2 regions of the Pseudomonas sp. NPDC087358 genome follow, and region 2 is predicted to be linked to the other one. Evidence: riboswitches for the same ligand, from Rfam matches in the RefSeq annotation. Region 2 holds a riboswitch; the other holds the start of a gene.
What was found. Region 2 has a riboswitch for cobalamin ahead of ACI2KS_RS09805 (ABC transporter substrate-binding protein). Riboswitches for the same ligand answer to the same signal wherever they lie in the genome.
Positions count from the first base shown of each region.

Region 1: linked by a shared signal. The riboswitch ahead of ACI2KS_RS09575 (CbtB-domain containing protein) and the one ahead of ACI2KS_RS09805 (ABC transporter substrate-binding protein) in region 2 are both predicted to bind cobalamin.

Region 1 is NZ_JBJDOA010000003.1:602,437-613,341, reverse strand. Features, by position in the region: gene cobN (cobaltochelatase subunit CobN) at 1-1,865, opposite strand, end outside; gene cobW (cobalamin biosynthesis protein CobW) at 1,868-2,938, opposite strand; cobalamin riboswitch at 3,075-3,294, opposite strand; cobalamin riboswitch at 3,488-3,708, shown strand; gene ACI2KS_RS09575 (CbtB-domain containing protein) at 3,806-3,991, shown strand; gene ACI2KS_RS09570 (CbtA family protein) at 4,003-4,725, shown strand; gene ACI2KS_RS09565 (cobalamin biosynthesis protein) at 4,722-5,141, shown strand; gene cobM (precorrin-4 C(11)-methyltransferase) at 5,259-6,005, shown strand; gene nfuA (Fe-S biogenesis protein NfuA) at 6,260-6,853, opposite strand; gene ACI2KS_RS09550 (acyltransferase family protein) at 6,951-7,970, opposite strand; gene ACI2KS_RS09545 (fatty acid cis/trans isomerase) at 8,301-10,601, opposite strand; gene metH (methionine synthase) at 10,774-10,905, shown strand, end outside.
Region 2 is NZ_JBJDOA010000004.1:12,966-23,870, forward strand. Features, by position in the region: partial or broken gene ACI2KS_RS09770 (amino acid ABC transporter ATP-binding protein) at 1-487, shown strand, start outside; gene ACI2KS_RS09775 (polyamine ABC transporter substrate-binding protein) at 507-1,598, shown strand; gene ACI2KS_RS09780 (gamma-glutamyltransferase family protein) at 1,624-3,234, shown strand; gene ACI2KS_RS09785 (methyl-accepting chemotaxis protein) at 3,389-4,156, opposite strand; partial or broken gene ACI2KS_RS09790 (cache domain-containing protein) at 4,247-5,335, opposite strand; gene ACI2KS_RS09795 (ABC transporter ATP-binding protein) at 5,541-6,329, opposite strand; gene ACI2KS_RS09800 (FecCD family ABC transporter permease) at 6,326-7,345, opposite strand; gene ACI2KS_RS09805 (ABC transporter substrate-binding protein) at 7,348-8,379, opposite strand; cobalamin riboswitch at 8,519-8,717, opposite strand; gene ACI2KS_RS09810 (aspartate/glutamate racemase family protein) at 8,824-9,546, opposite strand; gene ACI2KS_RS09815 (NCS1 family nucleobase:cation symporter-1) at 9,569-10,905, opposite strand, start outside.

The DNA.
Region 1 (10,905 bases), on a different contig from region 2:
TAGGTCTCGGCACGTGTCAGCGGCGGCATCAGATGGTCGATGATGACTGCCTGGGTGCGCCGTTTGGCCTGAGCGCCCTCGCCCGGATCATTGACGATAAAAGGATAGATGTTGGGCATAGGGCCCAGAATCGCATCCGGCCAGCACTGTTGCGACAGGCCCACGCCCTTGCCCGGCAGCCACTCCAGATTGCCGTGCTTGCCAACGTGAATCACAGCATGGGCGCCATAACGGTTGCGCAACCAGAAATAGAACGCCAGGTAGCCATGCGGCGGCACCAGATCCGGGTCGTGGTACACCGCGCTGTGATCGACGTTGTAGCCCCGGGCCGGCTGAATGCCGACAAAGGTCATGCCCAGGCGCAAGCCTGCGACCATCATCCGGCCGTTGCGGCACATCGGATCATGCTGCGGCTCGCCCCAGCGCTCGATCACCGCGCTGCGATTGGCTTCGGGCAGGGCCTGGAACGCGGCCAGGTATTCGTCCATGACCATGCTCTGGTGGCACGGCCGTTGATCGAGACTGTCGGGGTCATTGGTCACGCCACCGAGCAAGGCGTGGATCAGCTCGGTGCCGGTGCCGGGCAGCGCCTGAACCGGATATCCCTCGCCCTGCATCGCCTTGAGGATATTGAGCGCTGCCGCCGGTGTGTCCAGCCCGACCCCATTGCCGATCCGCCCATCGCGGGTCGGGTAGTTGGCGAGAATCAGCGCCACGCGTTTGTCGGCGTTGGCGGTGCGCGCCAGCAGGACCCAGCGCCGGGCCAGTTCAGCGACGAAATCCATGCGCTCGGGGTGGGCGCGATAGCAGACCACATCGGACTGACTGCGCTCGCTGTACCAGGCCAGGTCCTTGAAACTGACCGCACGGCTGATGATGCGACCATCGAGCTCCGGTAGCGCAATATGCATCGCCAGATCCCGCGAGCCAAGGCCCTGCTCGCTGGCCTGCCAGGCCGGTTCGTTGTCCTGGGCGCAGATCGCCTGAATCACCGGAATATTGCGCCGGAACGGCCGCAGATGCGGCGCCTCCGGGCTCGACTGGGCGAAGCCTGTGGTGTTGAGGATCACCTCGCACTCGGTTTCATCCAGCCAGTCCTGCACCGCGGCCAGGCAAGCAGGTTCCTTGAGGCTGGCGACGGCAATCGGCAAAGGGTTCAAGCCTTGCGCCAGCAATCGCTGACAGAACACGTCGATGAAACCGGTATTGGCCGCCTGCAAGTGCGAGCGATAGAACAGCACCGCAGCCACCGGATTGCCTTCTTGCCAATCAGCCTGCCAGTCGTTCAAGCCGGCGCTGGCCTTGCCCGGATGGTATACAGCGGTGCGTGGCAGCGTCTGCGGCTCGCCCCAGGCGTAGTCGCGATCCAGCCAGCGACTGGCCAGGCAGTGAAACAGCTGCAAGGCGTTGTGCTTGCCACCCTGGCGCAGGTAATGCCACAGCCGCTCGCGATCCTGGGCAGGCTCGGTGCTCAGATCGCTGAGTTCCGGATCGGGACGGTCGTCGCCCGGCACCAGAATCAGCTTCACGCCGCCGTTTTTTTTAGAGGCCGCCGCCAGCGCCACCAGCCGCTCGACGCCATAGCGCCAGTAGCCGATACCGCCGTGCAGCGAAATCAGGATGACCTTGGCGTGGCGCAGCACCTGGTCGACATACAGATCCACCGAAGCGTGGTTCTGCACCTGCATGGGGTTGGCCAGACGCAGACTCGGGTAATCGTCTGGCAATTGCTGCGCGGTCTCAGCCAGCAACGCCAGGTGGGAATCGCCGCTGCACAGGATCACCAGCTCGGCAGGCGTTTGCCCAAGGTCAGCGATGCTGTCATCGGGGACGAAGCCTCCGGGCTGGGTGCGCAGCAGGTGCATGGTTAACCCTTGACCTCAACGGCGGCGCGCAGCTGGGCTTCGAGGACGGCTGCGTCCAGGTCCTGACCGATCAGCACCAACTGGGTCAGGCGCTGTTCGTCAGCCTTCCAGGCGCGGTCGAAATGCTTGTCGAAGCGTGTACCGACGCCTTGCACCAGCAGGCGCATCGGCTTGCCGGGAATCGCCGCAAAACCTTTGACGCGCAAAATGCCGTGCTGCACCACTGCCTGGGTCAGGGCGTCGAGCAACAGCGCTTCGTCGGCTTGCGGCAGCGAGATGGAGATGGAATCGAAGGCGTCATGATCGTGGTCGTCGTGGTCATCGCCTTCGTGGTGATCATGGTGAGTCTTGCGCCCATCGATGTGCAGCTCGGACTCGGCACCCACGCCCAGCAGAACGCTGATCGGCAGCTGGCCTTTGCTCGCTTCAATGACTTTCACCGCCGGCGGCAGTTCTTCGGCGACTTCGGCGCGCACGGCGGCCAGTGCATCGACGTCGAGCATATCGGCCTTGTTCAGAATCACCAGGTCGGCGCTGGCCAGTTGATCAGCGAACAGTTCGTGCAGCGGCGATTCGTGATCCAGGTTCGGGTCGAGTTTACGCTGCGCATCGACCTGATCCGGGAATGCGGCGAAGGTACCGGCGAGCACCGCCGGGCTGTCGACCACGGTGATCACCGCGTCGACTGTGCAGGCGTTGCGGATTTCCGGCCATTGGAAAGCCTGGACCAGCGGCTTGGGCAGGGCCAGGCCAGAGGTTTCGATGAGGATGTGATCCAGATCGCCGCGCCGCGCGACCAGTTCCTGCATCACCGGGAAGAATTCTTCCTGCACGGTGCAACACAGGCAGCCGTTGGCCAGCTCGTAGACGCGGCCATTGGCCTCTTCTTCGGTGCAGCCGATGGTGCATTGCTTGAGGATTTCACCGTCGATGCCCAGCTCGCCGAATTCGTTGACGATCACCGCGATACGACGCCCCTGGGCGTTATCGAGCATATGCCGCAACAGGGTAGTTTTACCCGAACCCAGAAAGCCGGTGACGATGGTGACGGGAAGTTTGGCCAGTGTTTTCATCGGATGCCCTTGAGCTTTGCGGCGGGCAGACTGGACGAGAACCGCGCGGCCGCCGATCAATGACAGGCATGCGGTTCGCTTCGCCACCGGATCACCCCGCCCGGTAATAATGAGAATTGCTGAGGGCGCTGTTCGAACAGCAGGCCCGGGTCGAGGCAGGTCTCCTGGCTTACGGCGGCCAGTCGCTGAAAGGTCATCAGGCGACCGGCATTCATCGCGCCTTCCCGCTTGCGCAGTGGCTATGCAATGAACATGACCGTTTACAGTTGCGGGGGCAGCTGTGGCATGGACCACATTCCCTTCTTAGCGCCGCGCCGGTGAGAACCGGAGCAGCGAACCTCAAGTGCGCAAGGCTACGCAGTGGTCCGGGGAAGGTCAACGAGCAAAAATCTTCGGGACTGAGGCCTCGTTTAGGAATGAGCTTGCTCGCGATCAACCTGGCCAGGCGACCTGATGTGGAACGGTCGATGGCAATCGCCAGCAAGCTCACTCCTACAGGGGATGCGCAACCAGCCCCCGTTGGTTGACTGAGGTGCTGCTGCATGCTTTCCTACACACCTTGTTACGGGTGCCCTTCACAGGGTGAAACGGGAAACCGGTGCGTTCAGGCCTCAAGGCTTGTGCAAGTCCGGCGCTGCCCCCGCAACGGTAAGCGAGTGAAGAGTCAGATCCACTGTGTCGGAAAGCGATATGGGAAGGCGATTCTTGAAGGCATGTGCTGCATGTGTCCCTCGCAAGCCCGGAGACCGGCCCGACAACGACACATAACAAACCCGCGGTGGGCGGGCGCTGTTGAGTTGACTACTGACGTGGGTCAGTGGTTTTCCCTGCGCCTTCCCGTCCGCTGACATTTCAGAGGGAAGCGCCATGTCGATCAGCACAACCAGCCAGACGTCCAGCAACATCAGCACCCAGAGCCAACGCCTCAGCGCTGCCATCAGCGCGATGATCCTCGGCGCGTGCCTGGTGTATTTCGCCGGTTTCTCGCACATCGACGCCGTGCACAATGCCGCGCACGACACCCGTCACAGCTCTGCCTTTCCGTGCCACTGAGACCTGCCGCCATGTTCAAGCGTATCGCTCAAACGGCCGGTTTCACCGGACTGCTCGCCGCCCTGCTGCTGACTTTGCTGCAAAGTTTCTGGGTCGCACCGTTGATCCTGCAGGCCGAAACCTACGAGAAAGCCCCCGCCGCCCAGGCACATGAGCATGAGCATGCAGGGGCCATGGCCGGTCATGTCCATGACCAACAAGCCTGGGAGCCCGAAGACGGCTGGCAGCGCGTGCTGTCCACCACCGGCGGCAATCTGGTGGTCGCCGTGGGCTTTGCCCTGATGCTGGCGGCGCTCTACACCCTGCGCACCCCGCGCACCGTTCGTGAGGGCGCGTTGTGGGGCCTGGCCGGTCTTGCCGTGTTCGTGCTGGCACCCACTCTGGGCCTGCCCCCCGAGTTGCCGGGAACCGCTGCCGCGGACCTGACTCAACGGCAGATCTGGTGGGTCGGCACCGCAGCCTCCACCGCCGCGGGGCTTGCCCTGATCGTGTTTGCCCACAACTGGCTGCTCAAAGTCCTGGGTGTGGCGATTCTGGTGGTGCCTCATCTGGTCGGTGCGCCGCAGCCTGAAGTGCATGCCTCGCTGGCACCTGAAGCCCTGCAAGCGCAATTCAAGATCGCCTCTCTGCTGACCAACGCCGTGTTCTGGGTCGCCATGGGCCTGATCAGCGCCTGGCTGTTCCGCCGCAGCGAGGCGTCCTCGGCTCACTCCGGTCTGAACCACGCCGTATGACTGCGGCCGGCGACCGGCCGATACTGGTGATCGGCCTGGGCTGCCAACGCGACTGCCCGGCGTCGGTGCTCATGGGCTTGATCGAGGTCAGCCTGCTGGAACATCGACTGTCGCTGTCCGACATCACCGCCCTGGCCTCCATCGACAACAAATCGTCGGAGCCTGGGCTGCTGGAACTGGCGCAGCAACTGACGTTGCCGCTGACGTTTTTCAGCGCTGAGCAGCTGGCCGGCTTTGAACCGCAGTTGACCCATCGCTCAGCGATAGCGTTCGAACACACCGGCTGTTATGGCGTCGCGGAAAGCGCGGCGCTGGCGATGGCTTCGCGCTTGTCGAACCGTGCTGCCAAGCTGCTGATCCCGCGCACCAACAGCTCGCAGGTGACCTTTGCCTTGGCCGGCCACGAGCCCCTGTAGCAGTCGGCCTGCCGGCGGTGGCGATCTTGCGCACGCCTGCGCCGGCAAGCCGGACTGCTTCAGGTGCGTATTCAACCCTGACACAATGCTTGAACCTCAATAGCGTCTGGAGACCCCATGACCGTTTTTTTCATCGGTGCAGGCCCTGGCGACCCTGACCTGATCACGATCAAGGGCCAGCGTCTGATTCGCACATGCCCGGTGATCATCTATGCCGGATCGCTGGTGCCCGAGGCCGTGCTGCAGGGTCATCACGCCGTGCAGGTGACCAACAGCGCTGAACTGCATCTGGAGCAGATCATCGACTTGATGAAATCTGCTCATGCAAACGGCCAGGACGTCGCCCGCGTGCACTCGGGCGACCCCAGCCTGTACGGCGCCATCGGCGAGCAGATTCGCTGCCTGCGCCAGTTGCAAATCCCGTTCGAGATCATCCCCGGGGTGACCGCCGCAGCCGCCTGCGCCGCACTGCTCGGCACCGAACTGACCCTGCCGGACATCTCGCAGAGCGTCATCCTTACCCGCTACGCCGACAAGACCGCCATGCCCGAGGGCGAAGCGCTGGGCGACCTGGCGCGGCACAAGGCGACCATGGCGATTCATCTGGGGGTCAATCATCTGGGGAAAATCGTCGCCGAGCTGAGCCCACACTACGGCAGCGACTGCCCAATCGCCGTGGTTCACCGCGCCAGCTGGCCGGACCAGGACTGGGTGGTCGGCACGCTCGCTGACATCGAGTTTAAGGTGCAAGCCAAAGGCTTTCGCCGCACTGCGCTGATCATCGTCGGCCGGGTGCTGGGCAATGATGTGTTCAGCGAGTCATCGCTGTACCGCGCCGGGCATGCGCATGTGTTCAGGCCTTGAGTGAATCGCGCTGGTTTTAGCGCTGCCTGGCGGCAGAAGCGTTTCGCCTTCGGCGAGTGACTTTTGAAAAGCGACAAAAGTCACCAAGATTGCTTGCTCCTGGTTTGGCCTGCACCCAAGTCGCGATTTGTGGTGTCTGGACTACCGCGGATTTAGAAGCAAAAATAAAAAACAGGTGTGGGCACCGGACTTAAAACCCACACAAAACAAAAAGCCCCGAACCAGTCGGGGCTTTTCGAGTCAGGCAAAGTCGCTTAGTAGTAAGCGTTTTCTTTCTGAGTGTGGTCGGTGACGTCACGCACGCCCGACAGCTCGGGGATGCGCTCGAGCAAGGTGCGCTCGATGCCTTCCTTGAGCGTCACGTCAGCCTGGCCGCAGCCCTGACAGCCGCCACCGAACTGCAACACGGCGATGTTGGCTTGATCTTCCTCGACCACGTCGATCAGGGTGACCTGACCGCCATGGCTGGCCAGACCCGGGTTGATCTCGGTCTGCAGGTAGTAGTTGATGCGCTCGTTGATCGGGCTGTCGGCATTGACCATCGGTACTTTGGCGTTTGGCGCCTTGATGGTCAGCTGGCCGCCCATGCGGTCAGTGGCATAGTCGACCACTGCATCGTCCAGAAACGCCTCGCTGAAGGAGTCGATCCAGGCGGTGAAGCTTTTCAGGCCAATGGCCTTGTCTTCCGGTTTCTCTTCGCCCGGCTTGCAGTAGGCAATGCAGGTTTCAGCGTATTGGGTGCCAGGCTGGGTAATAAACACGCGGATGCCGATGCCGGGGGTGTTCTGCTTTTGCAGCAGATCGGCCAGGTAATCGTGGGCGGCATCGGTAATAGTAATAGCGGTCATGAAAATTCCTCGCAGACGTGGGCGCAGTTTACGCCAATCCACGGCAACTGACAAAGTCCTAGTAATTCGCTCAGGTAAAGCCGCGCCCATCAAGGGATCAGGGCAGCGCCGCTTCCCGGACCGCCCTTCTGCTGTCCAGCCAGCCTTTCATCCGTCGGTACAGGCCCTTCTCGATCCATTCGTAACTGAGCCAGGCGCCCAACGCGATCACCGGGACACACACGGCGAACGCGGCATACGGATTGACCCCATAGCGCTCGGTGACCAGCCAGCCGCAGTACAGCACCAGAACATGCAGCAAGTACACCGAATACGAACAATCGCCCATGGTTTTCAGTAGGCGACTGCCACGCATGTAGGGCTCCAGCGAAATGCACGCCACTACGATCACCGCGCTGGGGATGCCCCAATGGATAAATCGCAGGTCAGGCTGCAGTTGCTTGATGGCCAGCAATGCCGCGCCGATGGCCAGCAACGGCAGCCACAGACGTTCGGTAATCCAGCCGCGACGGTAGATGACCCCGATGCCGATGCCGAGCAGGAACTCATAAACGATGTCATTGGCATAGAATCGGCTGATCAACCCCGAGCGCCCCAGTACGTCGGTCACGGCGAACAGGGCGGCGCCGATGATCAACGGTCGCAGACGTTGCTGGAACAGGAAAACCATCGAGAACAGCACGTAGAACAACATTTCGTAGTTCAGCGTCCAGCCGACGTTCAATGTCGGGTACAGGCCATAACCGCCGGGGTTTTCCGAGGGGATGAACATCAACGACAGGATGAAGCTCTGCCAGTCGACCACCTGATGCGGCAGCAGCGGATGGGCGACCACCACCAGCAGGCCCATGACCAGGGTATAGAGCCAGTACGCAGGGACGATTCGAATGATGCGGTTGAGCATGAAACGGCTGGCGGGCATATCCTTGTCCACCGTGGACAGGTAAATCACCAGACCACTGATGACGAAGAAGATGTCGACGCCAACGGCGCCTTTTTCAGTGAAAAACCGCCCGACCGGGCCGCTTGGATGAAAATCGAAAAAAATCTGCATGAAGTGGTGACACACTACGGCCCACGCGGCGAGTGCCCGCAGGGCTTGAACCGAAATCAACATCTGCAACCTCTTGCTTACACGGATTTGACCCACGATTCGGGACCTCGAAAAGGCCGCATTTCTCGGGACGACTCACAGGCTCCGACTTGGGTTTTGCGCAAAAGGTTCGGCTGGATCGACGGGCTGCATAATGGCTGCAGGCCATGTTCTACAAGGGTTTTGCGGTTTCGCCCAGTACCTGTAGGCGTGAGCGTGTTGGCGATTCAGTTGTGTCAGGGACTCATTTTTTTCCCCGGTCCAATACCCCTGTCGCGGTCCGGCTTGCTGGCGGCAGCGACTTTGCGCGCTACCACCGGCAAGCCGGACGGCTACAGGAAAGTGGCGCAGAACTCAGAGATTCTCATACCGATTCATGTCCAGCACCCCCGCTTCCTGCGGCTCGGTCTCACGAATGTACTGGTCCAGCTCATGGAAATAGCTCCAGAACAGCGGATGGCTGCGACGCACGCCCCAGCGCTGGACGATCCGCTCGAACGCGGCCTTGTCATCCCTGGCCTGCTCCATCGCATCGACAAAGGCGTGCACGTCGCTGGCGGGAATATTGAACATGAAATTGGGGTAGCTGCTGAGCACGCCCGGGTAGATCGTCAGACTGTCCAGCCCCGGCTGATAGCGATACACCTCGCCCAGCAGGAACGCCACGTTGCTGTGCACGCGATTGCGCAGCAGGCTGTAGACGATGCGTTTGCCATTGCCGTCCTGAATGCGCAGCATCGTCGCTTCCGGCAACTGATTGATGACTTTCAAACCTGCTGCGGGACGGGAGACCAGGCGACTGAGGGTCTGCTCCACATCGCTGAACACCGGATCGAGCCCCTGGCGTGAGCAAAACGCGCCGCTGCAGCGGTTGATAGGATCCGGTGTCACATTCAGGGTTGCGGCCCGCTCGATCAACTTGCGCTCGAAATCACTCTTGGGGTCCTTCTCATCGAGCTTCATGCCGGTCGGGGTGTCGTCGTCGATGGCCTGGTAATCCAGCCACATCTTCACCTTGCCACTGTTCTGGTACCAGCTGCCGAGGATCTCGTCACGCTTGTTGGCCGGCATCAGACGCAGGAAGTTGACCTCGGCGCCGTTGCGAATCAGGTCGAAATACAGACGCGTCTGCACCTGATGCGAGACGTTGCCATAAACGTCGAAATTCACCGCCAACTGGTAATAGGTGCGCTCCAGCAGCGGGTAGTCGAACAGCCACACGCTGTTGGGCAATTCGCCGATCAGCCCCTTGTTCACCGAAGCACTGTCGAAATGCCGAAAGATCGTCAGCAAGGCGTTGTCGTTTCCGGCCCACAGGGTGGCCCAGCCTGGCGGCGGCATGTGCGCATAGGCGTCGCTGCGCAGGTCTCCGTACTCGTTGCGCCTGTCGCGGTAGTCGTGCCACACACTCAGCACGCTGCCCACATCATCGTTCTGCCCCGGCATCGCCAACAGCGGCGTGGCCTTGGCGCGATAGGCGGCATCGGTGATGTAACGGTCGTGAGCCGGCTCCTGGAACAGCGTCCAGAAGTGATCGCGGATCACGTCGGTGGCGATCTCGCCGCGGCAGACCGGGCCGCGGATGAAAGTGCGCACGAAGTATTCGGCGTTATCGAGCATGAACTGGTAACGGGCCACCGCCGGGATTTCCTTGAAGGTCTCGAACGGGTTGGCGCGGTGCTGCGGACCGTAGCCCGGCAATGCACTGGCGTGCCAGCTGCCGCTATAGAACAGCTGCTTGACCCGTGCCAGCTTCTGCGGGCCCATCGGGTAGGTGATGTGCGTCTTGTGCACGATCACGCCCTGCACCGGCAGCAGGCGGTAATAGAAGAGAGTGCCCGGATCGTCGTCGGGACGACGTGTGGCGATCAGGTCCACCGGCTGCCCGCTTGGCGTGCGCGAACGCACCCATTGAAAGAAATGCCCCGGCTCGCCATCGGTGAAGTAGATGTGCGCCAGAAACAGATGCTCGAACAGCCAGCGACCGACCAGCGCCTCGGTCGAGCCCGGACGATTGAGCAGGGTTTCCCAATCGATTATCTGCGAAGCCTCCTCGGGACTTGCCTGCAACGGCGTGCGCTCCACCGGGGCCCCGGACGCCAGCCAGCTTTGCAGAGTGTTGTACTGCACATCGGTGAGCCCGGTGACCGCCAGTGGCATGCCCTGGCCGGGGTGCGCCTTGGTATAGCCCTCGAACTCCTGCGGCAGCGGGCACATGTTCTGCCGACCGAGCCCCAACATGATGTCGTCCGGCAGCCGGGCATTGGGCACCAGTGGCGTGGCATGGCCGAACTCGAGCATCCTCGCCATCAGTGCCGCCTGGTTGCTCTGGCCGTCGAGCACTGAATAAAAGCCCTTTTTGCGCCAGGCGTCGGGACCATCGGCATCGTAGAAAATCCGCGTCGGAGCCACCGCCGTGCTGCGATCGCCCTGATACACCGGCACCTTGGACGCGCCGCGCAGTACACCTTCGCCGCTGCCCAGGTTCAGCTGACAGGCGGCATCATTGCAGGCGTGGCAGGCTACGCACTTCTCGGTGAAGATCGGCTGAATATCCCGGCTGTAGGAGATCGCGGGCGGCGGAGCGGGCGACTGCGCGAACGCTGCACCGCAAAACACTACAGCCAAGGCATTGGCGAACAAGCGATGCAACATGGAACGGACGTCCTGAAAACAAGAAACCCGCCAATTCTACCCGTGGCAAGCTGCCATCAACATGAACAGAATTCATGTAAATCTCGTAACGGTTTAAAACGGTACAGGTTTGCTATCATTTCGCACCTTTGGGCAACACCTTATTTCGCATTTCTTCATCCGGGTAATCTTCATGTCAGATCGCAGCGCGCGTCTTCAAGCACTCCAGCAGGCTCTCAAAGAGCGGATCCTGATTCTCGATGGCGGCATGGGTACCATGATCCAGAGCTATCGCCTGGAAGAAGAAGACTACCGCGGCAAGCGT
Region 2 (10,905 bases):
GGCATGGTGTTCCAGCGCTTCAATCTGTTCGCGCACATGACCGCGCTGGAAAACATTATCGAGGCGCCGATCCATGTGCTGGGGCGTGTCGCGTGAGGCGGCGCTGACCCAGGGCCGTGAATTGCTGGCCCGGGTCGGGCTGGCGGACAAGGCCGGGCATTACCCTTCGATGCTGTCCGGCGGTCAACAGCAGCGGGTGGCGATTGCCCGGGCGCTGGCGATGAAACCCAAGGCCATGCTGTTCGACGAACCCACCAGTGCGCTGGACCCGGAAACCGTCGGTGAAGTGCTGCAGGTCATGAAGGAACTGGCCGAGGAGGGCATGACCATGGTGGTCGTGACCCACGAAATGGGCTTTGCCCGCGAGGTGGCCGATCGCGTGGTGGTACTCGACCAGGGTGAACTGATTGAACAAGGCCCGCCGGAACAGATCTTCAGCCGGCCGGTGCATCCCCGAACCCAAGCCTTTCTCAGCCGCGTGTTGTAACGCTCATAAGGAAATCGTCATGCGTTCATTCTGTATTGCCGCCGCTTTGTGTTCCGTCGCTGTGTTGCCCGCCGTCCAAGCCGCCGAGGGCGTGGTGAAGATGTACAACTGGTCCGATTACATCGGCCCGGACACCTTGAAGAACTTCCAGAAGGACAGTGGCATCAAGGTCGAGTACGACATCTTCGACACCAATGAAATGCTCGAAGCCAAGATGCTGTCCGGGCATTCGGGGTACGACTTGGTGGTGCCGTCCAGCCAGTTCCTGTCCAAGCAGATTCGGGCTGGCGCCTATCAGCCGTTGCAGCGCTCGTTGCTGACTAACTGGAATCACCTGGACCCACGGCTGCTGCAACGTATCGAGGCCGCGGACCCCGGCAACCGTTATGCCGTGCCGTACATGTGGGGCACGGTCGGGATTGGCTACAACGAAGAAAAGGTGCGTGCGGTCCTGGGCAAGGACGTGGTGCTCGATTCCTGGTCCATGGTGCTGGACCCGGCCAATCTGGCCAAGCTCAAGAGCTGTGGCGTGGCATTTCTCGATGCGCCGGTGAAGATCATTCCGCAGACCCTGCTGTACCTGGGGCTGGACCCCAACAGCGTCAAACCCGACGACTATAAAAAGGCTTCGGCGCTGTTGATGAAGCTGCGCCCATCGGTGACCTACTTCAATTCATCGAAATACACCGCCGACCTGGCCAATGGCGACATCTGCGTGGCCATCGGTTACTCGGGTGACGTGATGCAGGCTCAGACCCGTGCGCACGAAGCCGGCAAGAACCTCGACATCCGTTACCTGATCCCCAAGGAAGGCGTGAATCTGTGGTTCGACATGCTGGCCATTCCCAAGGATGCCGGCAACGTGGCCAATGCTCATGCGTTCATCAACTACCTGTTGCGCCCGGAGGTTATCGCCCCGGTCAGCGACTATGTGGGCTATGCCAATCCCAATAAAGACGCAACGGCGCTGATGGACCCCAAGGTCACCAGCAACCCGGGCATCTACCCCGGCGATGAGGTGATCAGCCACACATTCGTCTCGGCTGACCTGCCGGACAACATCCAGCGTCTGATCACCCGGGAATGGAACCGGATCAAATCCGGGCAATGAATCCTGTTTTTGAAGAGCCTTCGTCATGTTGAATTTTTCTGCGCATCAATATCCCTACCCGTCACAACGCCAGAGCGTGTTCGCAAGGCGCGGCATGGTCGCGGCCTCGCAACCGCTGGCGGCACAGGCGGGAATCGAAGTCATGCAAAAGGGCGGTAACGCCATCGACGCCGCCATCGCCACGGCGGCCGCGCTGACGGTGGTCGAGCCTACCGGTTGCGGGATTGGCGGCGACGCGTTCGCGCTGGTCTGGTGCAAGGGGCAACTGCATGGCTTGAATGCCAATGGCCATGCACCGGCGGCAGTGAGTATCGAAGCGGTCAAGGCTGCCGGGCACGAGCAGATGCCGATGTATGGCTGGACCCCGGTCACGGTGCCCGGCTGTCCTTCGGCATGGGCCGAGCTGTCCCGGCGTTTCGGCAAGTTGCCGTTCGCCGAGCTGCTGCAGCCGGCAATCAGTCTGGCGCGCGATGGCTTCCCGCTGTCGCCGGTGGTCGCCCACCAGTGGCAGATCGCGCTCAACGAGTTCAGTGCCCAGCGTGAAGCGGTAATGGACAACTGGTTTGATACGTTCCTGATTGACGGGCGGGCGCCCAAGGCCGGGGAATTGTTTCGCAACCCGGCTCAGGCGCGGACCCTGGAGGAGCTGGCGGCGACCGAGTGCGAAAGCCTGTATCGCGGCGCATTGGCGCAGCGGCTCGACGCGCATTCACGGGCCACGGGCGGCTATCTGCGCGCCGAAGACCTGGCAGGTTTCCGTGCACAGTGGGTCGATCCGATCAGCATCAATTACCGGGGTTACGACGTCTGGGAAATACCGCCGAGCGGCCAGGGGCTGGTTGCTTTGATGACCCTGAGAATCCTTGAAGGCTTCGATTTCGATCATCGCGACAGTCAGCTGACCTGGCACCGCCAGCTGGAGGCCATGAAGCTGGCCTACAACGACGGCTTGCACCACATCACCGACCCATTGCACATGCGCGTGGCCGTGGCCGACCTGCTCAGTGATCGTTACCGCGATCAGCGCCGGGCAATGATCGGTGAGCTCGCCGCCGACCCCAAGCCCGGCGATCCTCACGCCAGCGGCACGGTGTACCTGGCCACTGCCGACGCCGAGGGCAACATGGTGTCGTTCATCCAGAGCAACTACCACGGCTTCGGTTCCGGGGTGGTGCTGCCCGACAGCGGCCTGGCCTTGCAGAATCGCGGGCAGGAATTCAGCCTCGATGCTGCCCACGCCAACTGCCTGGCCCCCGGCAAGAAAACCTTCCACACCATCATCCCGGGCTTTCTCAGCAAGGACGGGCAGGCGGTAGGGCCGTTTGGCGTCATGGGCGGCTACATGCAACCCCAGGGGCATGTGCAGATGGTCATGAACCTGGTCGATTTCGGCCTCAACCCACAAGCCGCGCTGGACGCACCACGCTGGCAGTGGCTGGGCGGGATGAAAGTCGGCATCGAACAGGGCGCTTCGAGGGATCTGGCCGCAGGGTTGGCCCGACGCGGTCATGACATCAGCATCGCCTACGACTCCACCGACTACGGTCGAGGGCAGATCATCTCGCGCGATCCGCTCAGTGGCGTGTTGTGCGGCGGGACAGAACCCAGGGCGGATTCGACGATTGCGGCGTGGTGATGTTTGTCTGCGCTCTGAATCTGTCCACGACCGGCTGACCGATGCCGACTTCTGTAGCAGTCCGGCTTGCCGGCGGTGACGTTCCACAGATCGCCACCGCCGGCAAGCCGTGCCGCTGGAAACCGCCGGGCACGGGCCTGTCAGGCAGTATGGGTCAGGTCCGGAAACGACGCACCAGACCGTCCAGTTCATTGGACAGTGCTGCCAGGTTCCTCGAATCGCCCCGCGCCGAATCTGCCAGTTCGGCCACCAGCTGCGCATCGCCATGGATCTGGTTGATGTGACGGTTGATGTCTTCGGCGACCTGGTGTTGCTGTTCGGCGGCCGTGGCAATCTGCGTGTTCATGTCGCGGATCACGTCAACCGACTCACGGATCTGCCCGAAGCTGCTGCGCGCCTGGCCGATCTTGGCGACCGACTGCTGCGACACATCCAGGCTGGTGTGCATCTGTTGCGCCACCGAGGCGGTGCGTTTGGCCAGGTTGCCCAGCAACGAGTCGATCTGCGCCGTCGAATCAGCGGTGCGTTTGGCCAGCGCCCGCACTTCATCGGCGACCACGGCAAAGCCGCGACCCTGCTCACCCGCACGCGCGGCCTCGATGGCGGCGTTGAGTGCCAGCAGGTTGGTCTGTTCGGCGATTGAACGGATGGTGTCCAGGATTGACTGGATATCCGTGCTGTCTTTTTCAAGCTGTGTCATGTCGTTTGCCGACCGGGAAATCTCCGCGCTCAGTCGATCGACACTGCTCACGGCATCGTCGATCTGCCGCTGTCCTTCGCGCGCCTGGCGCTGACCGCTGTCGGCCGATTCGGCGGCCTGGCTGCAGGAGCGGGCGACCTCGTTGGCGGTGGCGACCATTTCGTGAAAGGCGGTCGAGACCATGTCCACCGCTTCCCGTTGACGGCCGGCGGCTTCGGCCATGTCATTGGATACCCGGGTCGAGCTGGTGGAGCTGTCGAGAATCTTGGTCGCCGCCAGGCCGATATGCTGGATCAGCCCACGGATCGCCGCCAGAAACTGGTTGAACCAGTTGGCCAGCTGCGCGGTTTCGTCCTTGCCGCGTACCAACAGGCTCTTGGTCAGGTCACCTTCGCCCTGGGCGATGCCCTCCAAGCCGCTGGCCACGCCACGAATCGGGCGCACGATCAGGGTCGCAAAGCTTGCGCCGAGGATGGCAAACACCACCGCCAGCACTGCTGCAATCACGCCGATCAGCCAGGCCAGGCGGGTAGCCGAGGCCATGACTTCGTCCTGCTTGATCAAGCCGATGAAGCTCCAGCCCAATTGATCGGAGGGGAACACGTTGGCCATGAAATGTTCGCCATTGATCTGGACCCTGATCAGCCCAGGCCCTGCCTTGGCCAACTGGCTGAAGCCGTCACCCAAGTCACCCAGCTTCTTGAAATTGTGTTCCGGCTGCTTGGGATCGACCAGCACCGTGCCGTTGTTTTCGATCAGCATCAGGTAACCGCTTTCGCCCAGCTTGATCTGCTTGACGATGGTGGTCAGCTGTTTAAGCGATACATCGATATTGACCACACCACCCGAGCTGCCCAGGGCGTTGTTGACTGCGCGTACGGTGCTGACCAGCACCGCATCGTCACCGGCCCAGTAATAGGCCTCGGTGCGCGTGGTCTTGCCGGGGTTGGCCAGGGCGCTCTTGTACCAGGGACGCTGGCGTGGATCGTAGCTGGCCATTTTCGGGTCGCCCGGCCAGTACGCGTAGGTGCCGTTGGCAAGCCCGTAGGAGACATAGGAATAGGCCGGATGGCTCTGGGCAATACCGGCGAAAAAGCCGAACAGTTGCTTGTCGACATCGGACAGCGGGATGTCCGGTGCCTGGGCGGTCATGTAGCTTTTGACGCCTTCGCCAGTGCCGGTGATCAACGGGTGTGCGGCCAGGTAATCGACGTTCTGGCTGATGCCCTCGAAGAACAACTGCATGGCATTGGCCACCTGGCGGATTTCCCGGCCGCTGCTGTCGACGAAGCCGCTTTGCGCGTCGCTGCGCAGGTTAATGATGACCATTGTCGCGACCAGGATGATCGGCAGGCAGGCGATTACCGCAAAGGCCCAGGTCAGTTTCTGTTTGATGTTCATCGGCGCTCCTGATTGTTCTTTAATCACGCGTAAACAACCGCTACGCAGGCAGCGGGTCGATCAGGACAGTGCGATGGGGGTGCGAAACCGTCTGATGGTATACCGGTGTCGGCCTGCCGGGCGGATTCTTTAGAACTGATGATGGCCCTGGCCGCACGCTGTTGATTCCGCCCGCCCAGACACCCACTCTGCGGCTATTGACGAGTCAGATGGCGCGCAGGCGCAGGATGCTGGAACCGTCAAACGGATCGGTCAGCCAATGACCGGACACGCCGAAAGTGTCGCGCAGACATGCTGGGGTGAGCACCTCGAAGGGCGAGCCCAGGGCCACCAGGCGTCCTTTGTCCATGACCGCCAGACGGTCGCAGGCCAACGCCTGATTGAGGTCATGAAGGGCGATGACGCTGGTCACCGGCAACTGCTGCAGCAGCTTCAGAATCGACAGCTGCTGCTGGATATCCAGGTGATTGGTCGGCTCGTCGAGCAGCACTATCGGCGCACGTTGCGCCAGCGCCCGGGCAATGTGCGCACGCTGCCGTTCACCGCCAGACAGGCTGTGCCAGGGACGCTGGCGCAGTGGTTGCAGATTGACGTCGGTGATCGCCTGGCAAACGATGCGTGCGTGCTCATCACTCCATGGCGAGAGTGCCGAGAGCCAGGGGGTACGCCCCAGTTCCACCGCTTGCAGCACGCTGATGGAGTCGCTGGTGTCGGCGTGCTGTTCAACCACCGCCAGCTGTTGGGCGATGTCGCGACGGCGCATCCCCGACAGGCGCTGACCGTGCAGGAACACCTCGCCGCGGGTAGGGCGCTGGATGCCTGCCAGCAGTTTGATCAGCGTCGATTTGCCCGAACCGTTGGGGCCGACGATGCCCAGGTTCTCGCCAGCGCGAATGGCCAGGGTGACCTCGCTGAGCAACGGCACGCCCTTGAGGGTCAAGCCCAGGTTGATGCCACTGAGCACGTTGCTGACTGCCTCTGTCATGACGTTCATCGGCTGCGGTTTCCGTGCGCCAGGATCAAGGCGAACACCGGTGCACCGACCAGCGCGGTGATCACGCCGATGGGCAGCACCTGGCCCTTGATCAAGGTGCGCGAAAGCACGTCGGCGCCAATCAGAAACAACGCACCGCTCAAGGCGCTCAGCGGCAGCAGTCGGGCGTGACGTACGCCGGCGAGCATGCGCACGGCATGGGGGATGACCAGGCCGACGAAACCGATGGAGCCGACAATCGACACCATCACTGCGGTGACCAGCGCGGCGGTGGCGATGAGCAGGGTCTGTACCCGACGCACCGGAATGCCCAGCGACGCTGCTGAGTCCACGCCGAAGGTGAAGGCATCCAGCGAGCGTCTGTGCCACAGACAGACCAACAGACCGATCAGCACCACCGGCACTGCCAGCCCGACCGAGGCCCAGCGCACGCCACTGAGGTTGCCCAGTAACCAGAACATGATGCCGCGCGCCTGCTCGGCATTGGCCGAGCGGGTGATCAGAAACGAAGTCAGCGCATTGAACAGCTGCGAGCCGGCGATACCGGCCAGGATGATCTGCCCGGCAGGCGTCTGCCCCCGCGAGGCGCGAGCGAGCAGGGCGACCAGGGCAAACGCTGCGACAGCGCCGGCAAAGGCCCCGGTGGACAGCGAAATGGCCCCGGCACCGAACCCGACGATGGCCACCAGCACCGCCCCGGTCGAGGCCCCGGCGGAGATGCCCAGCAGGTAGGGGTCGGCCAGCGGGTTGCGCAGCAGCGATTGCAGGACCACGCCGCAAATCGCCAGCCCCGCGCCACAGGCGGCGGCGACGATGGCTCGGGTCAGTCGGTAGTTCCAGACGATGCCCTCATCAATGGCATCGAGCGGGTAACCGGCGGCCCACAGCTTGTTCGCCAGCACTTGAAAGATCACCGGCAAGCCGATTGAGGTCTCGCCGATGGCGACGCCGGCCAGCACCGCCAGCAGCAATAGCACGCTGACCCACGTGCCGTGAGCCAGCACTCGAATTAGCATGTTCATGGGCTCACGGCAGCGCTTTGGGTGGCTTTGGCCAGTTGCTCGATGCCGTCGAACAGCCGCACGCTGGATTCCATGGCACTGGCGTCCATGATGACGATGCGGTTGTTTTTCACCGCGTCCATGTTGCGCGTCACCGGGTCTGATTTGAGGAAGGCGAGTTTTTTCTCATGATCGTCGGCGGGGAAGCGCCGCCGGTCCATACGGGCGATCACCAGAATCGTCGGGTTGGCCTTGGCGATGGTTTCCCAGCCGACGGTCGGCCATTCCTCGTCCGAATCGATGATGTTGCGCATGCCCAGGGTCTTGAGCATGAAGTCGGGAATGCCTTTGCGCCCGGCGACGTAAGGGTCGACGTTGATGTCGGGGCTGGAGAACCAGAACACCGCCGAGACCTGCTCGCCGTGGTGCGCTGCGGACTGCTCCATTGCATTGGCAAGACGCGCCTGATAACCGGCAACCAGTGCCTGACCACGGTCCTGGACGTCGAAGATCTCGGCCAGTTGCGCAATGCTCTTGTACAGCGTGTCGATCCTGAAGGCCTGGAGACGAGTGCCATCGGCGCCGACCAGATTATTCTTGCCTTCGCAGTCCGAAGGCAGGATGTAGGTGGGGATGTTCAGTTCCTGGAATTGCTGGCGAGTGCCAACCGCGCCCTGCGGACCGACCATCCACTCGAACTGCACCGGCACCAAGTCCGGGCGTTTGCCGATGACCGACTCGAAGCTGGGTGCATTGTCGGCCAGGCGTTCGATCTGCTCGTTGGCCTCCTTGTATTGCCCCAGGACCTCGTTGAACCACAGTGAAGTGCCTGTCACCGAAGGGCTCAAGCCCAGGGCGTAGAGCATTTCAGTGGCTGCCTGGCCGATGGTGACGGCGTGGTGCGGGACCTGGGCGAAGGTCAGCCCGACGCCACAGTTGTCGAGGGTCAGCGGATAGCGGGTCGACGCGGCGAGCGCGGCCTGGGGTATGAGCGTGGCGATGGACAGCGTCAGGCCCACAAGCGAGGAGGCAAGGCGGTACGACGACATGAAGGGCGATCTCCAGTGAACCTGATTGCCGACGAAACAGGCACTGGAAAGCACATCCCGACTCGCCGCCGGTAAAGGGGCAAGTGCAGATCACGCCAGCAAGGCGCGCAGGGGTGTCCTTCCCGGACACCCCGCCGGTGAATGATTGACGCTCGCCGGCAGGTCTCCTGACTGGCGCGTCATCGCCGTGCTTCGGCCTTCCCGGGGCAACCCAGTGGCAATCATGAAGCAGGGCTCAGCGCCTACAGTTGCGGGGACAGTTCCGTTTGAGCCCCAGAGATCAGGGCTCGCGGATTCCCTATTAATTCCCAGTGGAAACCGGCGGCGGGGATGGTAAACGATTCGCCTGTCACAGGCGACAGCCGGGGGCGAATCAGCGGCCCGGTGACACTGCGCAGCGATTCTGCCCGGCCTGCAGCCCGAATCAACGACAGGCGCCGATGCTCATGGCCGAAACGGCCAGCCGATCACCTTCTTCGGCCGTGGGCTGGCGTAGGTGCGCACCTTGGAGGTTTTCAGACCCAGACGCACCAGCGACTCGGCCAGCGCAACCGCTGCGGTGACCCCATCGACCACCGGCACGCCGGCGCGATCGCGGATCATCTGATCAAGCCCGGCCATGCCGCCACAACCCAGGCAGATCACCTCGGCCTTGTCTTTGCTGACCGCCTCGACCGCCTGCTCTGCGATGGCTGCCAATGCACGTTCGGGCTGCTCTTCGAGTTCCAGCACGCTCATGCCGCTGGCCCGCACCGACGCGCAGCGCTCGAACACGCCGGCCAGCTTGAGCCGGTCCTCGATCAACGGCACGGCGCGGTCCAGGGTCGTGACCACCGAATATTTGTGCCCCAGCAACATCGCAAGGCTGGCCGCCGCCTCGGTGATGTCCACCACCGGCACCTCAAGCAACTCCTGCAAGCCTTCGCGGCCGTGCTCGCCATACCCGGCCTGGATCACTGCGTCATAGGGCTGGTCGTAGGACAGCACGCGGTCCATCACCGCGATGGCCGCCAGATAACTCTCGAAATTGCCTTCCACCGATTCGGCGCCGAAACGCGGGGTCAGGCCGATGATCTCGGTGCCGGGCGAGGCGACGCTACGCGCCTGCTCGGCGATGGTCTGAGTCATCGACTCGGTGGTGTTGACGTTTACGATCAGAATTCGCATGGGTGAGGTCTCTTGCTTGGGATCAATGCTGGACGTCCTGCACGGCGATGCTTTCACCGCTGACGTCCCTGAAGGTTGTACGGCGATCGGCCAGCAACAGATAAAGCGCCGCGCCAATGGCCGCGCCCATCAGCCAGGAGAACGACGACACCGAATCGAACGCCGGAACCAAAGCGGTGATGATCGAAATCAGCGCCGCCGGAACGAACGCCCAGACCGCACGCGGATTGACCCCACGCCAGTAGTGATAGGGCCCGGCAGGATTCTCGGTATACAGCTGCGGCACGTCGACCCGGCCCTTGCGCAGCAGCCAGTAATCGGCGGTGATCACACCATACAGTGGGCCGAGCAGGGCGCCCAGACCGGAGAGGAAATACACGATCACCACCGGGCTGTTGTACAGGTTCCAGGGCAGGATCAGCACTGCGACGATGGCGCTGAGCATGCCGGCACGGCGGAACGTCAGGTGCCGCGGTGCCAGGCTGCTGAGGACAAACGCCGGTGCGACGAAGTTGGCCATGATGTTCACAGCCACCGTGACGATCAGAAACGCCAGGCAGCCGAGCACCAGAAAGAACGTGCTGGGGATGGTCTTGATGATGTCGGTCGGGCTCTGGATGATCTGACCGTTGATGGAAAACTGCGCGCCGCAAATGATCACGGTGATGAAGGCGAACAGCAGCACGTTGATCGGCAGGCCCCAGAAATTGCCTCTGCGAATGGTCTTCTTGCAGGGCGCTGAGCGGGAAAAATCGCAGAAATTGAGAATCAGCGTGCCGTAGATCGCCAGCCACAGCGCGCTGCCGGCGAAGATACTGCGCCACATCTGCGCACCGTGCAGCGGCTCCTTGATCGTCCAGGCGATGTGCCCGTTGGCCTGGCTGTACATCCACAGCGCAAGGCTGGCCACCGTCAGCAGAATCACGGGACCGGCGAATGCTTCGTAGCGGCGCACCATCTCCATGCCGTAGGCGAGAATCACGAACTGCACCAGCCAGATGCTGACGAAACACAGCCAGCCCAGGCTGGAAAGACCGAGCCAGGAATCATGGTCGTAGTCTGCCAGCGCAGGGTCCAGCGCGGTCAGCAACACCCGCAACACCACCGAGGCCAGGTAGGTCTGAATGCCAAACCAGGCGATGGCGATCACCGCCCGGATCAGGGCCGGGATCTGCGCGCCGAAAATGCCGAAACTGACCCGGCTGATCACCGGGAATGGCACGCCGGTCTTCTGCCCCATGTCGCCTGTCAGGTTCATGCACAGATAAACCAGCACCGCACCGATGGCCAATGACAGCATGATCTGCCAACCGCCAAGGCCCAGTGCATAGAGGCCGATGGCAAACGAGTAGTTCGCAA